4 regions of the Streptomyces sp. NPDC002328 genome follow, and region 1 is predicted to be linked to each of the others. Evidence: riboswitches for the same ligand, from Rfam matches in the RefSeq annotation. Region 1 holds a riboswitch; each other region holds the start of a gene.
What was found. A riboswitch is a leader RNA that binds a small molecule or an ion and turns the genes downstream of it on or off. The one in region 1 is predicted to bind cyclic di-AMP.
Positions count from the first base shown of each region.

Region 2: it holds a riboswitch for cyclic di-AMP, as region 1 does, so the genes downstream of both, ACFYX4_RS10075 (transglycosylase family protein) here and ACFYX4_RS35230 (M23 family metallopeptidase) in region 1, are expected to answer to the same signal.
Region 3: it holds a riboswitch for cyclic di-AMP, as region 1 does, so the genes downstream of both, ACFYX4_RS12800 (peptidoglycan DD-metalloendopeptidase family protein) here and ACFYX4_RS35230 (M23 family metallopeptidase) in region 1, are expected to answer to the same signal.
Region 4: it holds a riboswitch for cyclic di-AMP, as region 1 does, so the genes downstream of both, ACFYX4_RS08930 (transglycosylase SLT domain-containing protein) here and ACFYX4_RS35230 (M23 family metallopeptidase) in region 1, are expected to answer to the same signal.

Region 1 covers NZ_JBIARQ010000021.1:103,537-106,780, reverse strand. The annotation lists gene ACFYX4_RS35240 (M16 family metallopeptidase) at 1-108, shown strand, start outside; gene ACFYX4_RS35235 (M16 family metallopeptidase) at 105-1,493, shown strand; cyclic di-AMP (ydaO/yuaA leader) riboswitch at 1,720-1,887, shown strand; gene ACFYX4_RS35230 (M23 family metallopeptidase) at 1,901-2,662, shown strand; gene ACFYX4_RS35225 (GntR family transcriptional regulator) at 2,852-3,244, shown strand, end outside.
Region 2 covers NZ_JBIARQ010000003.1:84,910-88,153, forward strand. The annotation lists gene eno (phosphopyruvate hydratase) at 1-141, opposite strand, end outside; gene ACFYX4_RS10075 (transglycosylase family protein) at 435-1,145, opposite strand; cyclic di-AMP (ydaO/yuaA leader) riboswitch at 1,150-1,318, opposite strand; gene ACFYX4_RS10080 (transglycosylase family protein) at 1,547-2,620, opposite strand; gene ACFYX4_RS10085 (cytochrome P450) at 2,803-3,244, opposite strand, start outside.
Region 3 covers NZ_JBIARQ010000004.1:68,131-71,374, forward strand. The annotation lists gene ACFYX4_RS12795 (hypothetical protein) at 1-716, opposite strand, end outside; gene ACFYX4_RS12800 (peptidoglycan DD-metalloendopeptidase family protein) at 987-2,018, opposite strand; cyclic di-AMP (ydaO/yuaA leader) riboswitch at 2,023-2,185, opposite strand; gene ACFYX4_RS12805 (alpha-galactosidase) at 2,488-3,244, opposite strand, start outside.
Region 4 covers NZ_JBIARQ010000002.1:554,115-557,358, reverse strand. The annotation lists gene ACFYX4_RS08940 (GNAT family N-acetyltransferase) at 1-530, opposite strand, end outside; gene ACFYX4_RS08935 (HAD family hydrolase) at 779-1,603, shown strand; gene ACFYX4_RS08930 (transglycosylase SLT domain-containing protein) at 1,634-2,116, opposite strand; cyclic di-AMP (ydaO/yuaA leader) riboswitch at 2,120-2,306, opposite strand; gene ACFYX4_RS08925 (polyprenyl synthetase family protein) at 2,944-3,244, shown strand, end outside.

The DNA of each region.
Region 1 (3,244 bases):
CGCGCCGTGCTGGTCTACGAGCCCACTGAGGGCGCCGAGAGCCCCGAGAGCGCCGAAGGCGCCGAGAACGCCGCCGACGAGGACGAGAACGAGGAGGCGGCCAAGTGACCGAGCTCGCCACGATGGACTTCCACCCCCAGCCGCAGGCGGGCGACGCCAAGCCGTGGGCGTTCCCGGCCCCCGAGCGCGGGACCCTCGACAACGGGCTGACCGTCCTGCACTGCCACCGCCCCGGACAGCAGGTAGTCGCCGTCGAGGTCCTCCTCGACGCGCCGCTGGACGCCGAGCCGGCCGGCCTGGACGGCGTCGCCACGATCATGGCGCGGGCCTTCTCCGAGGGCACCGACAAGCACTCCGCCGAGGAGTTCGCCGCCGAGCTGGAGCGCTGCGGCGCCACCCTCGACGCCCACGCCGACCACCCCGGCGTCCGCATCAGCCTGGAGGTGCCCGCCTCCCGCCTGGCCAAGGCCCTCGGCCTGATCGCCGACGCCCTCAGGGCGCCCGCGTTCGCCGACAGCGAGGTCGAGCGCCTCGTCCGCAACCGCCTGGACGAGATCCCGCACGAGCTGGCCAACCCCTCCCGGCGCGCCGCCAAGGAGCTCTCCAAGGAGCTGTTCCCGGCCGACGCGCGGATGTCGCGCCCCCGCCAGGGCACCGCGGAGACGGTCGAGAGCATCGACTCCGCGGCCGTCCGCGCCTTCTACGAGAAGCACGTCCGCCCCGCCACGGCCACCGTCGTCGTCGTCGGCGACCTCACCGACATCGACCTGGCGGCGCTCCTCGGCGACACCCTGGGCGCCTGGACGGGCTCCGCGGCCGAGCCGCGGCCCGTGCCGCCGGTGACCGCCGACGACACCGGCCGGGTCGTCATCGTGGACCGCCCCGGAGCCGTCCAGACGCAGCTGCTGATCGGCCGCATCGGACCGGACCGGCACGCACGCGTGTGGCCCGCGCAGGTGCTCGGCACGTACTGCCTCGGCGGCACCCTCACCTCCCGGCTGGACCGCGTCCTGCGCGAGGAGAAGGGCTACACCTACGGCGTGCGCGCCTTCGGCCAGGTCCTGCGGTCCGCGCCGGACGGCTCGGGCGCCTCGATGCTCGCCATCAGCGGCTCGGTCGACACCCCCAACACCGGCCCCGCGCTGGACGACCTCTGGAAGGTGCTGCGCACGCTCGCCGAGGGCGGTCTGACCGACGCCGAGCGCGATGTCGCCGTGCAGAACCTGGTCGGCGTCGCGCCGCTCAAGTACGAGACGGCCGCGGCCGTCGCCGGCACCCTGGCCGACCAGGTCGAGCAGCACCTGCCTGACGACTACCAGGCGACGCTGTACCAGCAGCTCGCCGCCACCGGCACCGTGGAGGCCACCGCGGCCGCCGTGAGCGCCTTCCCGGGCGACCGCCTGGTGACCGTCCTCGTCGGTGACGCGGCGCAGATCAAGGCGCCGGTCGAGGCCCTCGGCATCGGCGAGGTGAAGGTCGTCACGGCCGAGTAGGACGCGCTCCGCGCGACGCGCGCGTGCTGACGCGACGTCATACGCGCGCCAGGGGCCCCGGTGACAGATGCGTCACCGGGGCCCTCTGATGTCCGAATTGAGGGAAAGGCTGCCTGTCTGCCCTGTGGCATGCGCTACAAAACGCGCGTTCCGTTTGGGGATTGACAGCGGCCGCGTCTAGTTTCATCCGGGCTGTTCGTCGGCAGTGCGCCGCATCCGCGGCACCGGACAGTCATCGCCGAGTCCCCGTACGGCGCGAGCCAGGGGAGCCGGGGACCCAACCATGAAGTCCCTGGGGTGAATCGGACGCCCGCGCGAGTCGCGAGGGGGTCCGTAGGAGACCTTCCTGCTCCGAACCCGTCAGCTAACCCGGTAGGCGAGAGGGAAGGAAAGGACCGCTCAACTTCATGGCGTTCACCTGCGCCACCGGGAAGCACCGTCGTCCCGGTCGGATGCGGCGCACCTCCGCGCGCGCGGCGAGCATCGCCGCACTGACCACCACCGGCGTCATCGGCACCGTCGCCTCCGGCTCCGCCCTCGCCGCCGAGCCCACGCCCTCCGTCGAACAGACCGGCCTCGTCCCCGTCGTGACCGTCGGCGACTCCGTCGCCGCGCAGATCGACGACCAGGCCGCCGCCCAGCAGCAGGCAGCCCAGGAGGCCGCCGAGCTCAAGAAGGCCGCCGCCGTGGCCGCCGCGAAGGTCGAGGAGGAGCGCGAGGCCAGGGCGCGCGCCGCCCGCGAGGCCGAGCGCAAGCGCCTCAACGCCTTCGTGTCGCCGATCAGCGGCTCGTATGTCTCCACCAGCTACAAGTCCGGCGGCTCCCTGTGGTCCTCCGGCAGCCACACCGGCATCGACTTCCACGCCTCCAGCGGCACCACCGTGCACGCCGTCGGACTCGGCACCGTCGTCGAGGCCGGCTGGGGCGGCTCCTACGGCAACGAGGTCGTCATCCGGATGAACGACGGCACCTACACCCAGTACGGTCACCTGTCCTCGATCGGCGTCTCGGTCGGCGACAAGGTCACCCCGGGCCAGAAGATCGGCGTGTCGGGCGCCACCGGCAACGTCACCGGCCCGCACCTGCACTTCGAGGCCCGCACCAGCGCGGAGTACGGCTCGGACATCGACCCGGTCGCCTACCTCCGCAAGCACGGCGTGAACGTCTGACGCCGCCAGGCGACAGATCCTTCAGCCCCGGCCCTTCCCGGCCGGGGCTTTCGCCGTTTCGGCGTCCCCGCTGTCCAAAAAATATCCCTGGATTCCGACCCGCCATCGGAAATTCCGGCTCATTGCAATAGAGTCACGGAACACACGTCAATCGTCGACGTTTCACGGGGATTAAGGCGGAGGTCCGTCATGCGTATTCCGGCGCACTCGGTGTGCACGGCCGTCCGGGACGACATCGTCGCGGGTGTCTACGAGCGCGGCAGCCGCCTCACCGAGGAACTCCTCGCGCGCCGCTACGGCGTCTCGCGCGTCCCCGTCCGCGAGGCACTGCGCACCCTGGAGGCGGAGGGCTTCGTCGTCACCCGCCGCCACGCGGGCGCGTGCGTCGCGGAACCGACCGAGCAGGAGGCCGCCGACCTCCTGGAGATGCGCATGCTCCTGGAGCCGCTCGGCGCCTCCCGGGCCGCCCAGCGGCGCACCGAGGCCCATCTGAAGGTGCTGCGCGGCCTCGTCCGGCTGGGCCAGGAGCGCGCCAGGAGGGGCAGCAGCGAGGATCTGCGCTCCCTGGGGAGCTGGTTCCAC
Region 2 (3,244 bases), on a different contig from region 1:
GGCACCGGTGGAGGCGCCGGACGGAACGGCGGCACGACCCGTGCTGCCGTCGTCGAGGCCGACCTCGACCTCGACGGTGGGGTTGCCTCGCGAGTCGAGGATTTCCCGGGCTACGACGACGTCGATGGACGGCACGAGCATCTCCTTCATGGGATGTGACGCTGGTTGTGCGGGGCCGCTTGGGCCTTGCGACTAGAGCCTAACCGCCCCGGGGCCGTCGGCAGCCGACCGACCGTCCCGTGGACAGACTGACGGTACACATTGTTCCTGGCCGGAACAAAGAGATTCGGTGAAACAAAAGACCCCGCCCCGGTGCGTACGGGGGAACACGCACCGGGGCGGGGAGCCCGTGGGGACGGGGGGTGACCCTCACGAGGCCCTCAGTGTGCGGGCCTCGGTTGTGAGGGCGCTGTGGCTTCGTTCGGAGCCGGGTGTCACTTCAGGTGAAGCTGCTGACCCGGGTAGATGAGGTTGGCGTCCTGGACGATGTCCTTGTTCAGCTCGAAGAGCTTCGCCCAGCCGCCGGCGACCTTCTGCTTCTCGGCGATGGAGCTGAGGGTGTCGCCCGCGACGACCTTGTACTCGCCGTCGCCCTTCTTGACCTTCTTGCCGGTCGGGGTGGTGACGGTCTTCTTGCTCTCGGCGGCCGGACGCTCGGCGGAGCGGGAGGCGCCCTGCTTCTCGGTGGAGCGCTTGCTCGTGTCCGAGGAACCGGAGTCGGAGCCGCTGCCCGAGGAGCCGGAGCCGCTGCCGGAGGAGCCGCCGGTGTAGGAGGCGTTGGACAGGCCCTTGCCGCAGACCGGCCAGGCGCCCTTGCCCTGGCCCGCGAGGACCTTCTCGGCGATCTGGATCTGCTGCGACTTGCTGGCCTTGTCGGCGGTGGAGGCGTACTGCGTGCCGCCGTACGCGGCCCAGGTCGACGCGGAGAACTGGACGCCGCCGTAGTAGCCGTTGCCGGTGTTGATGGACCAGTTGCCGCCGGACTCGCACTGGGCGACGGCGTCCCACTCGGAGGCGGTGGCGGCGGAGGCGTTGCCGGCCGCCATCAGCGGGGCGGCGACGGCGGCGGTGGTGACACCGGCCAGCGCGACGGCGCGGGTGGCCTTGGACGGACGACGGTGCTTGCCCTTGCCGGTAAACAGCATGGATCGATCCCCTCACCGACGCCTGCGAGGTGAGCTGTCGGGTTCGGGCCGGTTGAGTTGCCCGGCCACTCCTCCGTGGGAGGCGTGGCTTCACCCCGAGCCGGATCCAGCTGAACCGCTGGGCCCGGCGCTTACCTTGGGTCCCCCGCTCCTGCCTACGGCGCTTGACGCGACGACTGTTCCCGGACGGCCACTGGCAGGATTCGGCGTTGCGGCGGCCGGGGCTCGGGTTGCCGAGCGGTCATGACCGTACGCACGCGATCGACGGAATTTCAAAGACGATCAGGGCTTCTGAGACTCATCCCACACTTTCACCAAACCGGACATTCGGCGCGAAGTGTGACGTGAACTCCCCCCGTTTCAGGGGGTTTTCCACCGTCTTGGACCGTCCCGCCGGAGCGCTACTCGGCTCCGGTCGTCAGCGTCTGACCGGGCGTGATGTCGCTCGGGTCGGCGCCGATGACGTCCTTGTTCCCGTCGTAGAGCGCGCGCCATCCGCCGTCGACGCCAAGGGAGTCGGCGATGGACTCCAGGGAGTCGCCGTCCTGGACGACGTAGGTACCGGCCGCGCCGCTGAGGGAGTTCGCGGCGTGGCGTCCGGGAGAGGCCGCGCTGTCGCCGCCGGTCGCGCTCTCGTCGGCCGTGGAGCCGCGGTGGCGGCCGGAGCCGAGGGTGTCGGCGCCGAGCGTCTCGGCGTCGGCGGCGAGGGAACCGGTGTCGACGAGACTCCAAGAGCCCGCACCCTGAGCGGAATTGTCCGACTCGTCCAGTTTCGGGGACTCCGTGGGCGAGCTGCCGCCCGCCTGTGAGCCCGCCGCGCCGGCAGGGTCGTCCGGCTTCGCGGATCCGCCCTCTTCGGAGTCCGCGGCGGAGGAAGAGGATGAAGGCGACGAAGGCGTCGAGGAGGGGGAAGAGGAGGACGAATCACCCGAATCCGCCGAGGAGCCGGCGGACGGGTCGGTGGACGCGCTGCCGGAATCCCGCGAGGAGCCGGAGGAGTTCGAAGAACCGGAACCCCGGGACAGGTCGGACAAGCCGGACGAAATGGAGGAGTCGGACTGGTCGTCCGCGACGCCGGTGTCGACGGAACCCGAGGCCGCGTCCGCGGTGAGACCGGACGTCAGGCCGCAGGTGCCCCAGGCGCCGACGCCCTGGTCGGCGAGGACCTTCTGGGCCACGGCGATCTGCTGGTTGCGGCTGGCCAGGTCGGGGCGCGAGGCGTAGTCGGCACCGCCGTACTTGTCCCAGTCGTCCTGACTGAGCGCCAGTCCGCCGTACTCGCCGCCGCCCTGGTCGGCGCTCCAGGAGCCGCCGGTCTCGCACTCCGCCACCCTGTCCCACACCGTGCCGTCGGCCGCGCTCGCGCCGGAGGCGCCCAACAGCGGGATGGCGATGGCGGAACCGGTCACGCCGGCCGCGACGAGGAGGGCCGGGGCCTGGCGAGGGCGACGGTGACGACCGTTCCCGGAGAGCATGCGAAGGCCTTTCTCGAGACAGCAGTGCCCGCGCGGCGAGCGAAAACGGGGTCGCCGCGTTGACGAGTGAACGTATCGGCACACGATCACTTGTCACAAGTTAATGCCGCGCAGATCACGTGAAGATCACAGAGGTGAGGATCGGTCACCTTCGCTTCGCAGTCCGGTCACATGACGGCAAGTCAACGGACGGGCGCGACGCGTGCCGCGGAGGCCGGTTCCACGGGGGTGAATTCCACCGGAAGTGTGCGCAATCCGCGCATGATGAGGCCGCCGCGCCATCTCAACTCCGCCGGGTCGGCGGCGAGTCGGAGGTCGGGGAGACGGGTGAGGAGAGTCGCCAGGGCGGTCTGGCCCTCCAGGCGGGCGAGCGGGGCGCCGAGGCAGTAGTGGATGCCGTGGCCGTAGCCGAGGTGCTGGTTGTCCCGGCGGGAGAGGTCGAGGGTGTCGGGGTCGGTGAAGCGTTCCGGGTCACGGTCGGCTGCGGCGAGGACGACGAGGACGGGGTCGCCGGGGGCGATGTCCTGGCCGCCGATGCTGAGCGGGCGGGTGGCGAACCGCCAGGTGGCGAGCTCCACCGGGCCGTCGTAGCGCAGGAGTTCCTCGACGCCGGTCTCCAGCAGA
Region 3 (3,244 bases), on a different contig from region 1:
TTGGCGCCGTTCCCGCCGGCCTGGGTGTAGGAGCCGGGGCCGAGGTCGACGCGCCAGAGCCGCTCGCCCGCGAGGCTGTACGCCTCCAGCAGGTCGGGCCGGTCCCGGGTCCCGGACAGCCGGCTGACGACGAGTTCGTAGCGTCCGTCGCCGTCGAGGTCGCCGGGCCAGGCGTGCTGGACGGTGTAGCCGTCGGCGGCGGCGAGCGGGATCTCGGCGTAGCCGTCGGTCCAGCGCAGGGCGGGCGAACTCGGCCTGCTCTCCCGTCCGTCGATCACCGTGCGCACGGTGTAGACGCCGGTCCCCCGGGTGTCGTCCTGGTACGTGGTCGACTTCCGGACGGGCTCGCGGTTGAGGCGGCGGCCGTTCTTGTACACGTTGAAGGCGATGGCGTCGCCGTGGTGCGCGTACTCGGTGCCGAGGAGGCGCCAGCTGAGGAACACGCCCTTCCCGGACGGCACGGCGACCAGGCCCCGGTCCAGGTCCTCGACGGTCCTGCGCGGCTGCTCGGCGGCCCCGGGCGACCGCTCGGCGGCCTGACCGACCGGCGCGGCGACGAGCCCGGCGAGCAGGGCCACGGCGGTGGCGGCGGCGGAGAGGGCGACTCCCCTGGCGGCGATTCCCCTGGCGGCGGTGCCTCTGGCGACGGTGCTTCTGGCGACGGTGCTTCTGGCGACGGTGCCTCTGGTGACGGTGTGTCGGTCGACGCCGGACACGGGGACCTCCATAGGGCGTTGGAGAGCGGTGAAGGTGGAGGGAAAGCGCTTGCTCGTCAGCTGACGGAGATCACTGTGTCCTCGTCCCGCCACCGCTGTCGACACCCCGTCAGGGTCTGCCATGAGACCGCAATACGACGATCATGAACGCGCAAAGCCGAAGGCCGGGCCCCGTGGATCGGGGTCCGGCCTTCGGCTTGCGTGTCAGTGCCTGCCAGTGCCTGCCAGTGCTTGTGAGGGCGCTCGGGCAGGAGGGTGGAGCGGCGGTGGTCAGCCGACGGAGACTCCGTGCGAGCGCAGGTAGGCGATCGGGTCGATGTCGGAGCCGTAGTTCGGCGAGGTGCGGATCTCGAAGTGCAGGTGCGGGCCGGTCACGTTGCCGGTCGCGCCGGAGAGACCGATCTGCTGGCCGGCGGAGACGCTCTGGCCGGCCGAGACCGACAGCGAGGACAGGTGGGCGTACTGGGCGTAGTAGCCGTCGGCGAGCCGGATGACGACCTGGTTGCCGTACGCGCCGCCCCAGCCCGCGGAGACGACCGTGCCCGCGCCGACGGCCTTGAGGGTGGTGCCGGTCGGGGCGACGAAGTCGACGCCCGTGTGGTAGCCGCTGGACCACATGCTGCCGGACATCCGGTACGGGGTGCCGACGGAGGCGTTGGACACGGGGAGGCTGAAGCCGGAGACGCTGCCGCCGCCGTTCCCGGAGGTCTGGCTCGTCGACGCCTTGGACGCCGAGGACTTGGAGGACGACTCCGAGGCCTTCGACGCGGACGACTTCGAGGCGGAGGACTTCGACGCGGACGACTTCGAGGACTCCGCGGAGCGCGAGGTCTTCGAGGCGGAGTTCTCCGAGGAACCGGTGGAACCGGTCGAGCCGGACGGCGACTTGGCGCCGCCGGCCGCGGCCCGCTCCCCGATCGACAGTTTCAGACCCGGGTGGATCAGCGACGGGTCGGCGCCGACGGCCTCGCGGTTGTCCGAGTACAGCTTCTGCCAGCCGCCGGTGACGTTCTGCTCGTCCGCGATCTTCGAGAGATAGTCGCCGGAACGGACCGTGTAGGTCGCGGACTTCGCCGCGGCCTTCGAGTCGGCGGCGGCCTGCTGCGCGACCGGAACGGTCTGGACGGGCCGCTCCGAAACGGAGGAGACCGACTGGGCGGCGGCCGACTGGGCCGGGGCGGCCTGGGCGCCGGCGGCCCCGATGAGCGGGAGGGCGAGAGCCGCGCCCCCGGTACCGGCGGCGGCGATGGAACGGGTGAAACGCTGAGCCTTGGGACGGCGGTGCTTACCCTTCGCGGGCATGGCGAATTCCTCTCCGGCGCCTGCGAGGTGAGCTGTCGGGTGCGGACTGGAGATGCCCGGCCGCGCCGAGGCGCGGCTTTACCCCAAGCCTGTTCCGGAGACCGGAACAGGCGGTTCTGCCTGTGGGTCCCCCGCTCCTGCCGTACACGGGTGAGTGTCTTCGGTTTCCGGGCGGCGGCAGGATTGGGCGTCCGTCCGGATTGAGGTGGAACGTAAGCGACTCAGACGTACGGGGACAAGCGAAGGTTGTGCCGGTGACGCCCGCCTTGTGGTCCGCTGTGAGAAAACCCGGTCACGCTCCGTGAATCCGGTGACGGATTCTGCGGGAAACACCCATGAAAACTCCACGAATTACGTGAACATGACGCACAACGTACGGTCACGAATATGACGCTGCTCACGTGACGTCTCTCCAGGTTCCTTTATTCCGGACCTAGTTGGAATGAAGGATTTAATTCGGACAGAGTACTCAGATGCGACGCAGACGGATAACTGCCGCATCAAGGTCACCGCGCAACCCGGTACGCAACCCGTGATGCAACAGCACCGCCCCTCGGTGCACTTCGCCCGTTTCGAGGCATTCGTACGATCCTGTCGGGTCGAGTCCGCGCAGTCGCAGCGCCGGCGCCGGCTCGCCGTACCGCTGCGCCTGGAGCCAGGCGAGGACGACGGCCTCGTCCCCGCGCACGTACTGCACGGCGCTCAGCCCGCCCTCCGGGGCGCGCAGCCGGTGGAGATCGCCGCGCTGGACGAGGGGCCGGATCTCCTTGTAGAGATCCACCCATCGCCGGGCCTCGGCGAGCTCCTCCTCGGTCCACTCGGAGAGGTCGCCGCCGACGCCGAGCACCCCGGCCATGGCGCTGACGAACCGGAACCGCAGCGAGCTGGCCCGGCCGTTGAGCTGGGTGTTGGGGCTGTCGGTGACCCAGGCGGCCATCACCCGCGCGGGGTGGATCTGGCTGAAGCCGTGCTGGACGGCGAGCCGGTCCAGCGGGTCGGTGTTGTCGGAGGTCCACACCTGGTCGGTACGGCTCATGATCCCGAGGTCGATCCGCCCGCCACCGCCCGAGCAGGACTCGAAGGCGACGCCCGGGTGTGCCGCCCGCAGCCGGTCCAACAGGGCGTACAGGGCGCGCACATGGTCGACCCAGAGCCGCTGCGGGTAGGGGTCGTCGGGCCAGCCGGCGTCGGTGAAGGCGCGGTTGAAGTCCCACTTGACGTAGTCG
Region 4 (3,244 bases), on a different contig from region 1:
AACCGCAGCGGCCCGGCCTGACGTCCGAGCCTGCGCTCCTTGGCCAGCGTCGTCTTGAGGAACTTGGGCGACTGCGCGCGCAGGACGGACTCGTACGTCTCGTACCCCTTCTCCACGTCGATGACGAAGGAGGCGTACTCGGCGGCCGCGTACCGCGTGAACAGCCCCTGCTCCGCCTCCAGGTTGTCGAAGGCGAAGCTCGACAGCGAGCAGGCGCGCATCAGTTCGTCCGGCCCGAGCCCGATTCCCGGGCTCAGTACGGCGCCCTGCGCGTCCGAGACGCCGTACGCGAGGGCGTGCCCCTGTCCCAGCAGGCCCCGCTCATGGGGCAGGAAGCCGACCGGTTCGCGCCCCTCGTAGACCACCGCCACGCGCGTGCGCGGCCTGACGCGCCCCACGGCGTCGGCGAACTCCGGTTCCATGAAGGGGTTCCGCGGAGCGGGTGACGCGGCGCGCAGCGCACGCCACCGCTCCCTTTCCCCCTCGCCGAGATCCTCCGGACTCGACACACGAATACGTCCACTGCTCAACCTGACCCCCCGATCAAGTCCCCCCTGGACACTCTGGACGGTACCGCTCAAGACAGTTCGGGCGGTAGGTAGCGGACCATGTTGTTGCCAACCGGTGCAGACCGCCCCTTTCCCTCCGTCACCGTATAAAGGTGAGGCGGGGCCAGAGCGGGGGGCCGGCGAGGGGGGCGGCAGGGGGCCGGAGCGGGGCCTTGGCGGGGCTGAACCGGCGGTGAGTTGGGGGCCGTCGGAATCCGTATTCTCTGATCATGGCCGCACCCCTCGCATATGCCCCGCGTTCCGCGTACTCCCTCATCGCCACCGACCTGGACGGAACGCTGCTCCGCGGCGACGACACGTTCTCCGACCGGTCGCTCGACGCGCTCGCGCGGGTGGCCGCCGCCGGCGCCCGGCACCTCGTGGTGACGGGCCGCCCGGCGCCCCGGGTACGGCCGCTGCTGCACATCCTGCGGAACCGGGGGCTCGCGGTGTGCGGACAGGGCGCGCAGGTGTACGACGCCGGCGCGGACCGCCTGCTGTGGTCGGTCACCCTGGACCGGGAGCTGGCCGAGACGGCGATCGGCAAGATCGAGGCCGAGGTCGGGCAGGTGTTCGCGGCCGTCGACCAGGACGGGGTCGACGGGCTGACGCTCATCGAACCGGGCTACCTGATGCCGCACCCGACCCTGCCCGCCCTGCGCGTCGGCTCGCGCGAGGACCTGTGGTGCGAGCCGATCAGCAAGGTGCTGCTGCGCCATCCCACCCTGACCGACGACGAGTTGGCGTCGACAGCCCGCTCGGTGGTCGGCTCGCTCGCCACGGTCACCATGTCGGGGCCGGGCACGGTGGAGCTCCAGCCGTCCGGCGTCACCAAGGCGACGGGCCTGGCCCTGGCCGCCGAGCACCTCGGGCTGCGGCCCGAGGACACGCTCGCCTTCGGCGACATGCCCAACGACATCCCGATGTTCGACTGGGCGGCGCGCGGTGTGGCGATGGCCGACGCCCATCCCGAGCTCAAGGCGGTGGCCGACGAGGTGACGACGTCGAACGAGGACGACGGCGTGGCCGTCGTCCTCGAACGTCTCTTTCCCTGATCGACCTGACCGGCCTGGTCGAAGAAGTGATCAGTACGCGCCGAAGACGTTGTCGATCGAGCCGTAGCGGTCGGCCGCGTAGTTGCAGGCGGCGGTGATGTTGGCGACCGGGTCGTACGGGTCGTACGCGGTGCCGGCGACGTGGTACGCGGCGAAGGTCGGGTCGATGACCTGGAGCAGGCCCTTGGACGGGGTGCCCTTGACCGCGTTGGAGTCCCACAGGTTGATGGCGTTCGGGTTGCCCGACGACTCACGGATGATGTTGCGGTAGATGCCGTTGTAGGTGCCCGGGATGCCCTTCTCGGCCATGATCGCGAGCGACTGGCGGATCCACCCGTCGAGGTTGTTGGGGTAGCCGGCCAGCGTGGTCGCCGGGGGAGCGGCGGCCGTGGAGGCGGTGGTCGCGGAGGCGGTGGTCGCTCCGACGAAGGGGAGGGCGAGCACGGCGGCGCCGGTGCAGGCGACGGCGATGGCGCGGGCGAAGCGGCGGCGGGGCTGAGCGGCAGCGGGCATGGGGAAGTTCCTCTCCGGCGCCTGCGAGGTGAGCTGTCGGGTTCGGGCGGGGAGGTGCCCGGTCGGCCGCCGTACGGATACGGCGGCACGACTTCACCCCTAGCCGTGCCGATACGTGCGTGACGTACGGTCCGGCGGTCTTTCTGGGTCCCCCGCTCCTGCCGTGCGAGATGTTCGTCGATGGATGACGTCGGGCGGCGGCAGGATGAGGCGTCTGCCCGACTGGCCGGGAACGTATGCGAGAGCACATGTCCGGAACAAGTACCGGATTCGGGGAACACCCCTATTGACCTTGGTCTGGTGTTTTTGGGATGCTTGATCCTTTGCTTTCGGCAAGTGTCAACTCGGGTGCCGGGCTGAGGGATCCGGGGGTCGGTACGGGGTCGGTGGTTCCGTGACGAAGTGAGCCAACTCACCCGTGATGACAAGAGTGGGTAAATCGGGCAATGGGCGTGAAGTCGCTTTTAAAGGGGTGGGGGCGGAATCCAGGAATTCAAATGGAGGGAATGTCTGATTTGATGCCGTTTATCGAAGGCTTCGTGAGATACGGCACACCTCCGGGCATGTATCGGCGCTTCCGGGTGAGTCGATGGGGGTGGACAGGTGTCCGACCGGATCATCGGATCGGATGATCGGAAAGTCGGCGGTCGTGATCCGGTGCCTCCCGGGCCGAACGCGGCACCTCCCGGTCGAGCGACGTGGGGGCCGGGTGACGTGGGGGCTTATCGGTGATCGAAACGTGACCGGATACGCTGACTTGAGTGATGGCAGCGACGTATCGACAAACCGTGTAACGCCACTAGACACCAGCAGACAGGAGACCCCTCGTGACCGTCGTCGGGCCGTTTGGGCTGAGCGTGCGGGACCAGGCTCTGGAAGCCGATGTCCAGGCCGGATTGGCGGCTGTCGAGGAAGGCTTGCTCGAGGCCACCAAGAGTGAGGTTCCCTTCATCACCGGTGCCGCGCAGCATCTGGTCCGGGCGGGCGGGAAGCGGTTCCGGCCGCTGCTCGTGATGCTGGCGGCGCAGTTCGGCGACCGGCACGCGCCGGGCATCGTGCCGTCGGCCGTGGTGGTGGAGCTGACCCACCTGGCCACGCTGTACCACGACGACGTGATGGACGAGGCAG